Regions from separate parts of the Streptomyces sp. R11 genome, predicted to be linked through region 1. Evidence: riboswitches for the same ligand, from Rfam matches in the RefSeq annotation. Region 1 holds a riboswitch; the other holds the start of a gene.
What was found. Region 1 has a riboswitch for cyclic di-AMP ahead of AB5J55_RS05895 (C40 family peptidase). Riboswitches for the same ligand answer to the same signal wherever they lie in the genome.

Region 1 (4,848 bases):
CTCGCGCCGCCCACGGGGCGGTGATCGGCCGGTGCTGCCACCCGAGTTGCCGCCCCTGCCCGCGCTGACCCGCGCGGAGGGTGAGTTGATCGACCGTTATCTCGACGTGGTGGACCTGCTCGGCCGGATCAACCCGGCGCAGGACGGCGACACCTACCGCGGACTGCGGGCCGCCCAGGCGCTCGTCCGCAAGGCGGCCGAGCTGCGGGACGCGCTGGCGCTGATGCACCAGCGGGGCGAGACGGAGCTGCACGCTCCCACGCTCGCGCGTGCGCTGCGCGTGCTGGACGGGGAGCGCCGCACGGCTCGTGTCACGGTGCCGCCGCGCTCCGACAGTTGACGACGCGCACAGGCCGATCCCGGACGCCTCGATCCCACTGACGAGGCGTCCGGAACAAGGCTCAAACGGACCAAACGGCGTACCCCCAATCGGCGTAGCAACGGCTCCTTTTGCTGGCCCATCAGGGTTGCGCAACGGGCATGAGCCCAGGGCGGAACAAGGCGCTCCATCGCTGGTCCGGGACTCCTTCGCCCCCTGGACGCCCTCTCGAACACGCGGGTACCCACCCGAACGGGTGAGTGGTGACTAACACCACAAATCCCCGGTTCCGTTGGGTATTTCGCTCATCCGTGCGTCAAGATCCCTGTCTGACGACAAGCCCCCGCCGCAGCGGCGGGGCGGTCCGGGCGGACGCCGAGTCCTGCCGCCGCCCGGATGACCGGTCGACAGGAGTGGATCGGCAGGAGTGGAGGACCCGAGCAAGACGGGTCGCCGGAGCGGACGTTCGTTCGATCCGAGCAGCCCTTGGGGTGAAGCCGCGGCAACGCGGCCGGGCAACTTCGCCAGCCCGAATCCGACAGGTCATCCTTCACAGGCGGCTGACGAAGGGTTGCGCATGACTGCGCTCAATCGTGTCCCGTCGCTCATGGCCCGGGCCGGCACGGCCTCGGCTCTCACCATCGCCGCAGTGGGCGGCTCGATAGTGGCGCCCGGCTTCACGTCCGAAGCAGAGGCGGCCACACCGGCGACGAAGGCACTTCAGGTCGCGGCCTCCAAGAAGGGCTCCCCGTACAAGTGGGGTGCCACGGGGCCGAACCGGTTCGACTGCTCCGGGCTGACGCTGTACTCGTTCAAGAAGGCGGGCAAGAAACTGCCCCGTACGGCGGCCCAGCAGTACAACAAGACCCGCCACATCTCCGCCAAGAGCCGCAAGGCCGGAGACCTGGTGTTCTTCCACTCGGGGTCGTACGTCTACCACGTCGGCATCTACGCCGGGAAGGGAAAGATCTGGCACTCCCCCAAGAGCGGGGACGTTGTAAAGCTGCAGAAGATCTGGACCAGGAGCGTCTGGTACGGCCGGGTCAAGTGACCCTCCCGGGGGCGATGGCGGCGGCCTGACACGCCGTCATCGCCCCCGAGGCACCAGAAAGGCCGTCAGACGGCCATCAGCGGCCCGGCGAGGAGTCCCACGCCGAAGGCCGTCAGCGCGACGCCGGTGACGGTCGTGACCGCCCGGGCGGCGCGCGGCTGGCGGAGCCATCGCCCGAGCCGGTCCACCAGCAGGGCGACCACCTGGAACCACACCATCGCGATCGCCAGCACGATCAGGGCGAGCAGCAGCGTCCGGGGCAGCGCGGGAGCGCCCGCGGGCACGAACTGCGGCAGCACGCTGAGGAACGTGAGGGACGCCTTCGGGTTGAGGGCGTTGGTGACGAAGCCCTGCCGCAGCGGTCGCCCGGTGGAATCCTCGCGCGTGTCCGTCACTTCACTCACTTCACTGCGCCGTTGCCGCAGGGTCTGGACGCCCAGGTACAACACGTAGGCCCCGCCGACCACCTGGAGCGCACGGAACAGCGCCGGTACGGCGGCCAGGACCGCGGCGACCCCCAGCACCGCCAGCGTCACATGCACCAGCAGCCCGGCCCCGATCCCGAACGCGCACGCGATGCCGGCCCGGCGGGAGACGAGGGCGTTGCGCACGACGACGGTGAAGTCGGCGCCGGGCATGGCGACGAGGCCGGCGGAGACCCCGGTGAAGGCGATGAGCTGAGCGTCCATGGCACCCAGCGTGCCGCGCGGAAGCCTTCAGCAGGTATTTCGAATATCCTGGGCTGCCCTAAAGCATTGGTTTAGGCAGACGAGGAGCCCGGCATGTACGACCCGACCAGGCTCGCCGCCCTGGTGGCGGTCGCCGAGGCGGGTTCGATCACCCGGGCGGCCGAGCGGCTCGGCTACACCACGCCCGCGCTCTCCCAGCAGCTGGCCAAGCTGGAGCGCGAGGCGGGCACCGCCCTACTGGTACGGCACCACCGCGGGGCCCGGCTGACGGGTGCTGGCGAGCTGCTGGTGGCGCGGGCCCGGCGGGTGCTCGACGAGCTGGAGCGGGCACGGCACGAGCTGGCCCGGCTGACCGGCCTGTCGGGCGGCACGCTCCGGCTCGGCACCTTCCAGACCGCGGGGGGCATCCACCTGCTGCCGCCGGCCCTCAGCGCCTTCCGGCGGGCCCATCCGGACGTGGAGCTGACGGTCGCCGACTACGAACCGTCGGCCGGCGTCGCGGCCGTGGCGGCCGGTGAGGTGGATCTGGCCCTGACGCACGCGTATGAGCCGGGCGACCCGATCCCGCTGGCGTCCTCGGTCCGCGTCGAGCCGATCCTCGTCGAGGAGCTGGTCCTGGTGTCCGCTCCGGGCCACGCCCTCACCAGCGGGACCGCACGGCTGCCGCTGGCCGAGCTCGCCGGGCAGCCGCTGATCAGCATGGCGCCGGACGCTCCGGCCCGGCGGGGCGTGGAGGCGGTGCTGGCCCGGGCGGGGGCCCTGCCCTCGGTGCTGGTGCCGACGCCGGGGTATCTCCTGGTGTGCGCGCTGGCCAGTGCGGGGCTCGGGGTCGCGGTCGTACCGGAGATGGTGGCGCGTACGTCGGTCACTCCGGTCGGGGTGCGCGCGCTGGAGGGCGCACAGCTGCGCCGTACGATCTCGGTCGCCCACCGGAGCGAGGAGGCGGCTCCGGCCGCGGACGCCTTCCGGGCTCTGCTGCGCGGCACGTTCGGCCGGTCGCGGCAGACCTGAGGGGCGGGCTCGCGGCTACGGTTCCTGGGGTCCGGCGGTCGGCACGGGTTCCGCGGGCACCGTCCACGGCAGTTCGATGGAGATGGTCTTGCCGCCTTCGCGGGTCGGGCGCACTCTCAGCTTGCCGCCGCATTCCGCGGTCAGCCAGCGGATGATGACCAGGCCACGGCCGTTGTCCTGCTGGACGGCGGCGGGCAGCCGCTTGGGGAAGCGGGGGTGGCTGTCGGTGACCCCGATGCGCAGGTGTTCGTCACGGTCGAGCACGAGGTCCACCGTGAAGGTGGGTGACTGCCCGAGGGTGTGCTGTACGGCGTTGGTGGTGAGTTCGGAGACGATCAGGCGGATGGTGTCGGCCACTTCCGTGTCCGGTGGCAGTCCCCACTCCGCGAGGGTGGTGACCACGTAGGTCCGGGCCGCGGAGACCGAGGCGGGATCGCTCGGCAGAGTGACGGATGCTTCCAAATGATCTGCCATGGCGATGTCGTCCCTTTCCCAACGGGACCGCAGTCCGACACGGAGCGGAGGGTTCGAGTACGGTCCCGGACTGGTGCTTCGTCGCCAGACTGCCATTACCAGGGCCGTCACGGTGCCGATCCCCCAAGATATGCATATATCTGTCGCTCGAAGCGGTGAACTCTGCGACGGCAGACCGTATTTGGGCGGCTCGGTTGGAGTAAGGAGTTGCCCATGCAGCACGGTCCCGCGGTGCGCCGCCGGAAACTGGGCGCGGAACTGCGTGCGTTGCGCACCGGGGCGGGGCTCACCAGTGGTGAGGCGGCCCGGCTGGTGGGCTGGCACCAGTCCAAGGTGAGCCGGATCGAGACGGGCGCCAGCGGGGTGAAACCGGCCGATGTGCGGTTACTGCTCGACGTCTACGGCGTACAGGATGCCCAACTACGTCAGTTGCTGCTGGTGTTGGCGGGCTCCCACGAGGGTGGCGGCCGGGATCACTGGTGGCACGCCTACCGCGGAGTGCTGCCGCCGACGTACCGCGACTTCATCAGCCTGGAGTCCCAGGCGAGCGCGATGCGCACGCTGGAGACGTCCGTGGTGCCCGGGCTGCTGCAGACGCCGGAGTACGCCCGTGCGGTGACCCGGGCCGCGGTGGGCGGGCTCGACGACGCCGATGAACGTCTGGACGCCCTGGTCGCCGTCCGTCTGGCCAGGCAGGACGTGCTGCGCGCCGAGCCGCCGCTGGAGCTGAGCGCGGTGCTCGACGAGGCGGTGCTGCACCGGGAGATCGGCGGGCCCGAGGTGATGGAGCAGCAGTTGAGGCGGCTGATGGAGGCGGCGCGACTGCCGCAAGTCCGGCTGCAGGTCCTGCCGTTCGCGGCCGGCGAGCATATCGGCATCACCGGGCCTTTCGTTATCTTCTCATTTTCGCGCACTTCTGATCTGGATGTGGTTGTTCTCGACCACTTGACGAGTAGCCTCTACCTCGAACGGAAAGAAGACCTCCAGGCCTACACGGAGGCCTTCAACGCCCTTCGGATCCACGCCCTTTCGCCCGAGGAATCGATGGATTACATCGCCGCACTGGCTGGCGGCGCGTAAGGAGGCACCATGACCGCTCTGCCTCGGAAGGTGAGTTCAAGCACCGAACTGCCTGGTGCACGCTGGCTGCGCAGCAGCTACAGCACCGGAGCCAACAATTGCGTCGAGACGGCGCGGCCGCACTCGGGTCCCTGGACCGGACTGCTCGCCGTGCGCGACTCCAAGGACCCGGCCGGACCCGCGCTGCTCTTCTCCCCCGAGAGCTGGGCGGGCTTCACGGCGGC
Region 2 (4,848 bases), 6.7 Mb from region 1:
GGACGACACTCCGGGCCGCCGCGCACGCCATCGCGGAGGACCGGTTGCCGGTGATCGCCGAACGATTCGGCCAACTCCGGTGACCGCGAAGGCCCCGGGACCCGACTCGACCACGGCCCGGGAACGGCCCGCGGCAAAGCCTTAAGGTGGCCGAGTGGCAAGAGTGCGGTTGAGCGTGGCGGAGCGGCGTGAGGAGTTGCTGCGTGCCGCCGTGGAGCAGATAGAGGCGCGGGGCGTGGCGGCGGTCAGGATCGCCGACGTGGCCACGACGCTCGGGGTGAGCAACGCGCTGGTGCTCTATCACTTCGCCACGAAGGAGAAGCTGGTCGCCGCCGCCTTCACGCACGCGGCCCAGGGCGACCTGGCCCGTCTGCGACGGGTCCTCGGGCGTCGTACGACGGCGCTGCGCCGACTGCGGGCTGCCGTGCGCTGGTACGCGCCGACCGGTCAGGCCAAGGGCTGGCGACTGTGGATCGAGGGCTGGGCGGCGGCGCTGCGCGAACCCGCGCTGCAGGAGGTCACGCGGGACCTGGACCGGCAGTGGAAGGCCGCCATCGCCGAGGTGATCGCGGAGGGCGTGGCCGCGGACGAGTTCCGCTGCCCGGATCCCATGGGCGCAGCCCTGCGCCTGACGGCCCTCCTCGACGGGCTCGCGGTGCAGATGACGTCGTACCGCGGCACGGTCTCACGCGCGCGTGCCCAGGAATGGGTGGACGAGGCGCTCGCCCGGGAACTGGGGCTGGAGCGGGAGGCGTTGACGGCGTCGTCGCGCTGACGCCGGCGCACGTGTGGGCCGTACCGACGCGTGATCGGTACGGCCCACGCGTGCATGTCACCCGCGAACCGCTTGCAGGTCGCTTGAGAACCGCTCTCAAGCCACCGATTCGATCCGCATCTTGATGTCGTACGGCGACAGCGCGCCCTTGGCCGTGACGTGGTCCCCCGACGACTCGCCCCGCAGGCGTCGCCCGATCCAGGGCACCAGGTACTCGCGGGCCCACTGGACGTCGTCGCGGCGGACGTCGAGGGTGCCGCGGGGCGGGAGCGGCGGCCAGGGCTGGTCAGGGTCGGCCGGGATCTCCAGGCCGAGGACCTGGCCCGCCCGCAGCGCCACGCGCGTGTGCCCCTCGGGAGACAGGTGGAGCCGGTCGTGGTCCCAGGCCCGGCGGTCCTGAACGGTCTTCAGGGACCACAGGTCGAGAACCGGGCATCCGTACCGGTCGGCGATGGCCCGCACATGACCGTTGTACGTGGCGATCTTGCCGCGCAGATGTCTCAGCACGGGCACGCCACGGGTGTCGAAACCGGTCGTCACCATGACGGTGCCGACCTCGGAGGTGAGTCGGGCGATCGCCCGCTCGAAGCGCTCGGCCACCTCGTCGGGATCGGTGCCGGGCCGGATGATGTCGTTGCCGCCCGCACAGAACGAGACCAGGTCCGGGGCCAGTTCGACGGCCTTCGGAAGCTGGTGCTCGACGATCTGGTCGAGCAGTTTGCCGCGCACGGCGAGGTTCGTGTAGTTGAAGTCGCCCTCGGGTCGTCGGTCCGCGAGCAGGACCGCGAACCGGTCGGCCCAACCGACGAACGCCCCGTCGGGGCCGGGGTCGCCGACGCCCTCGGTGAAGCTGTCCCCCACCGCAACGTACGACCCGATCACTGATCTGCTGTCACTCTTCGAATCGTCTGCCACATCGGCCCATGATTCACCTTCGAATGTGACCTACGCGACCGTAGGACGGGGTTGACGATCGGTGAGATAAGCCACTCCTAAAGTGTTCACCAAACGTGGAATAACCCTCTGATCAGGGGTGTTGTGGGCGCAACCGCCACTCAGCCGTGTGCACGCACACCGAAGGCCGGACCCGGGGATCGGGGTCCGGCCTTCGGCAGCGTGTCAGGCAGGTGGTTTCGCGGCAGGCGTCAGCCGATGGAGACGCCCTTCGAGCGGAGGTAGGCGACCGGGTCCAGGTCCGAGCCGTAGTCCGGGGTGGTGCGGATCTCGAAGTGGAGGTGCGGGCCGGTGACGTTGCCGGTCGCGCCGGAGAGCCCGATCTGCTGGCCCGCCGTCACTGACTGGCCGCTGGAGACGGACAGCGAGGACAGGTGGGCGTACTGGGCGTAGTGCCCGTCGGCGAGCTGGATGACGACCTGGTTGCCGTACGCGCCGCCCCAGCCGGCCGAGACGACGGTGCCCGCGCCGACCGCCTTCAGGGGGGTGCCGGTGGGGGCGGAGAAGTCGACACCGGTGTGGTAGCCGCTGGACCACATGCTGCCGGCCACCTTGTAGGCGGTGCCGAGGGTGGCGCCGTCGAGGGGGGCGGAGAAGCCGCTGGAGGCGCTGGTGTTCTCGGCGCTCTGGGCGGTCGTGGTGGTCTTCGACGCGGCGGACTTGGACGCCGACGACTTCGAGGCGGTCGTGTCCGAGGACGGCTTCGAAGGCGCGGAGGAGGAAGACGAGGGGGCGGACGAGGACTTGGGGGCGCTCGTCTCGGCCTTCTTGCCGCCGATGGTGAGCTTCAGACCCGGGTGGATCAGCGCCGGGTCCGCGCCGACGGCCTCACGGTTGTCGGCGTAGAGCTTCTTCCAGCCACCGCTGACGTTCTGGTCGTCGGCGATCTTCGCAAGGTAGTCGCCGACCTTGACCGAATAGGTCCGCGCGTCCGCCTTCTTGCCGGTGGCCTTCTTCTCGGCCTTCTTCTCGGCGACCGGAGCGGACTGAACGGCCTTTTCCGAAACGGACTGAGAGGGAGCGGCGTGGGCGCCGGCGGCCCCCATGAGCGGGAGAGCGAGAGCGGCGCCACCTGTTCCGGCGATGGCGATGGAGCGGGTGAAGCGCAGGGACTTCGGGCGGCGATGCTTACCCTTCGCGGGCATGGCGAATTCCTCTCCGGCGCCTGCGAGGTGAGCTGTCGGGTGCGGGCTGGAGATGCCCGGTCGCGTCGGGACGCGACTTGACCCCAAGCCGTTCCGGAGACCGGAACAGGCGGTTGTACCTGTGGGTCCCCCGCTCCTGCCGGGTACGGGTGAGTTAGCGCGGGATCCGGTCGGCGGCAGGATTAGGCGTCCGTCCGGATTGGTGTGGAACGTAAGCGAGGAAGACGCACCGGAACAAGTGAGGGGTTCCGTCCGAATGCGTTCCCGTTGATCCCTTGTGGGAATTACCGGTCACACTCCGTGAATTATCGGGACGTCGCCCGACTCAAAACCCCTCGAAAAGCATGTGAATTACGTGAACATGACGAGCGACGCACGGTCACGAATATGACGCTCCTCACGTGACACTTCTCCAGCTCCCTTTACTCCGGAGCGAGTTGGAATTTAAGGCGCCAATTCGGACAGAACTCCTAGATGCGACGCAGTCGGATAACTGTCGCATCAAGGTCGCCCCGCAAGTCGGTGCGTAGTCCGTGATGCACCAATACAGCCCCTCGGTGAATTTCGCCCGTTTCAAGGCATTCATACGACGCTGTCGGGTCCAGGGCGCGCAACCGCAGCGGCGGGGCGGGTTCGCCGTAGCTCTGAGCCTGGAGCCAGGCCAGGACGACCGTCTCGTCACCGAGTGCGTACTGGACCGCACTGAGCCCGCCACTCGGGGGCCGCAGCCGGTAGAGGTCGCCGCGCTGCACCACGGGCCGGATCTGCCTGTAGAGCGTCACCCACTCCCGCGCTTCGGCCAGCTCCCCCTCGGTCCACCGGGTGAGGTCGCCGCCGACGCCGAGCACTCCGGCCATCGCGCTCACGAACCGGAAGCGCAGGGAGGCGGCCCGGTGGTTGAGCATGGCGTTCGGGCTGTCGGTGACCCAGGCGGCCATGGCCCTCGCCGGGTGGATCTGGCTGAAGCCGTGCTGGATCGCGAGCCGGTCGAGGGGGTCGGTGTTGTCCGAGGTCCACACCTGGTCGGTACGGCTGAGCACACCGAGGTCGATCCGTCCGCCGCCGCCCGAGCAGGACTCGAAGGCGACGCCGGGGTGAGCGGCGCGCAGCCGGTCCAGCAGGGCGTACAGAGCGCGCACATGGTCGACCCACAGGCGCTGCGGGTACGCCTCACCGGGCCAGCCGGCGTCGGTGAAGCAGCGGTTGAAGTCCCACTTCACGTAGTCGATCGGGGCGCTGGAGAGGAGTGCGTCGAGCTGCTGCCAGAGGTACTCCTGCACGTCGTCGCGCGCGAGGTTCAGTACGAGCTGATTGCGAAGTTCCGTCCGCTTTCGTCCCGTTTGATGCTGAACCCATTCGGGATGGGCGCGATACAAGTCACTGTCCGGATTGACCATTTCCGGTTCGACCCAGATGCCGAACCGCATGCCGAGTGCGTGCACGTACTCGGCGAGCGGCTTGAGCCCGGACGGGAAGCGGTCGGGGTTGGGGGTCCAGTCGCCGAGCCCGGCGCGGTCGCTGGTGCGCTTCCCGAACCAGCCGTCGTCGACGACGAACAGCTCGACGCCGATGGCCGCGGCCCGCCGCGCGAGCAGGCTCTGCTGCTCCTCGGAGATGTCGAACTCGGTCGCCTCCCAGGAGTTGAACAGCACCGGCCGGTCCTGGTCCGCGTCCGGGATCACGTACGCGCGCTGGTACGCATGCCAGGCGCGACTGGCCCCGCCGAAGCCACCGTCGCTCCACAGGCCGGCGAAGACGGGCGTCGTGAAGGACTCCCCCGTCGCGAGGCGCAGCAGGCCCGAGTCGTCGTATCCGGCGCCACCGGTGATCTGCACGCGCGCGTCGGGGAGTTGCGCCACGGCGATGCGCCAGGACCCCGACCAGCCGAGAGCGCAGCCGTAGACCTCGCCGCGCTCCTCGGTGGCGTCCGTGTCGAGCGCGACCCAGGGCAGATGCTGATGCCCGGTGTGTCCG

Region 2: another riboswitch for cyclic di-AMP. It lies ahead of AB5J55_RS36795 (LysM peptidoglycan-binding domain-containing M23 family metallopeptidase); the one in region 1 lies ahead of AB5J55_RS05895 (C40 family peptidase).

The regions. Positions count from the first base shown of each region.
Region 1 covers NZ_CP163432.1:1,296,887-1,301,734, forward strand. The annotation lists gene AB5J55_RS05885 (ATP-dependent Clp protease proteolytic subunit) at 1-24, shown strand, start outside; gene AB5J55_RS05890 (hypothetical protein) at 32-340, shown strand; cyclic di-AMP (ydaO/yuaA leader) riboswitch at 683-893, shown strand; gene AB5J55_RS05895 (C40 family peptidase) at 897-1,370, shown strand; gene AB5J55_RS05900 (LysE family translocator) at 1,436-2,059, opposite strand; gene AB5J55_RS05905 (LysR family transcriptional regulator) at 2,153-3,070, shown strand; gene AB5J55_RS05910 (ATP-binding protein) at 3,086-3,544, opposite strand; gene AB5J55_RS05915 (helix-turn-helix domain-containing protein) at 3,758-4,624, shown strand; gene AB5J55_RS05920 (DUF397 domain-containing protein) at 4,634-4,848, shown strand, end outside.
Region 2 covers NZ_CP163432.1:7,947,991-7,952,838, reverse strand. The annotation lists gene AB5J55_RS36810 (Glu/Leu/Phe/Val dehydrogenase dimerization domain-containing protein) at 1-83, shown strand, start outside; gene AB5J55_RS36805 (TetR/AcrR family transcriptional regulator) at 155-775, shown strand; gene AB5J55_RS36800 (SGNH/GDSL hydrolase family protein) at 872-1,657, opposite strand; gene AB5J55_RS36795 (LysM peptidoglycan-binding domain-containing M23 family metallopeptidase) at 1,921-2,874, opposite strand; cyclic di-AMP (ydaO/yuaA leader) riboswitch at 2,879-3,036, opposite strand; gene AB5J55_RS36790 (alpha-galactosidase) at 3,345-4,848, opposite strand, start outside.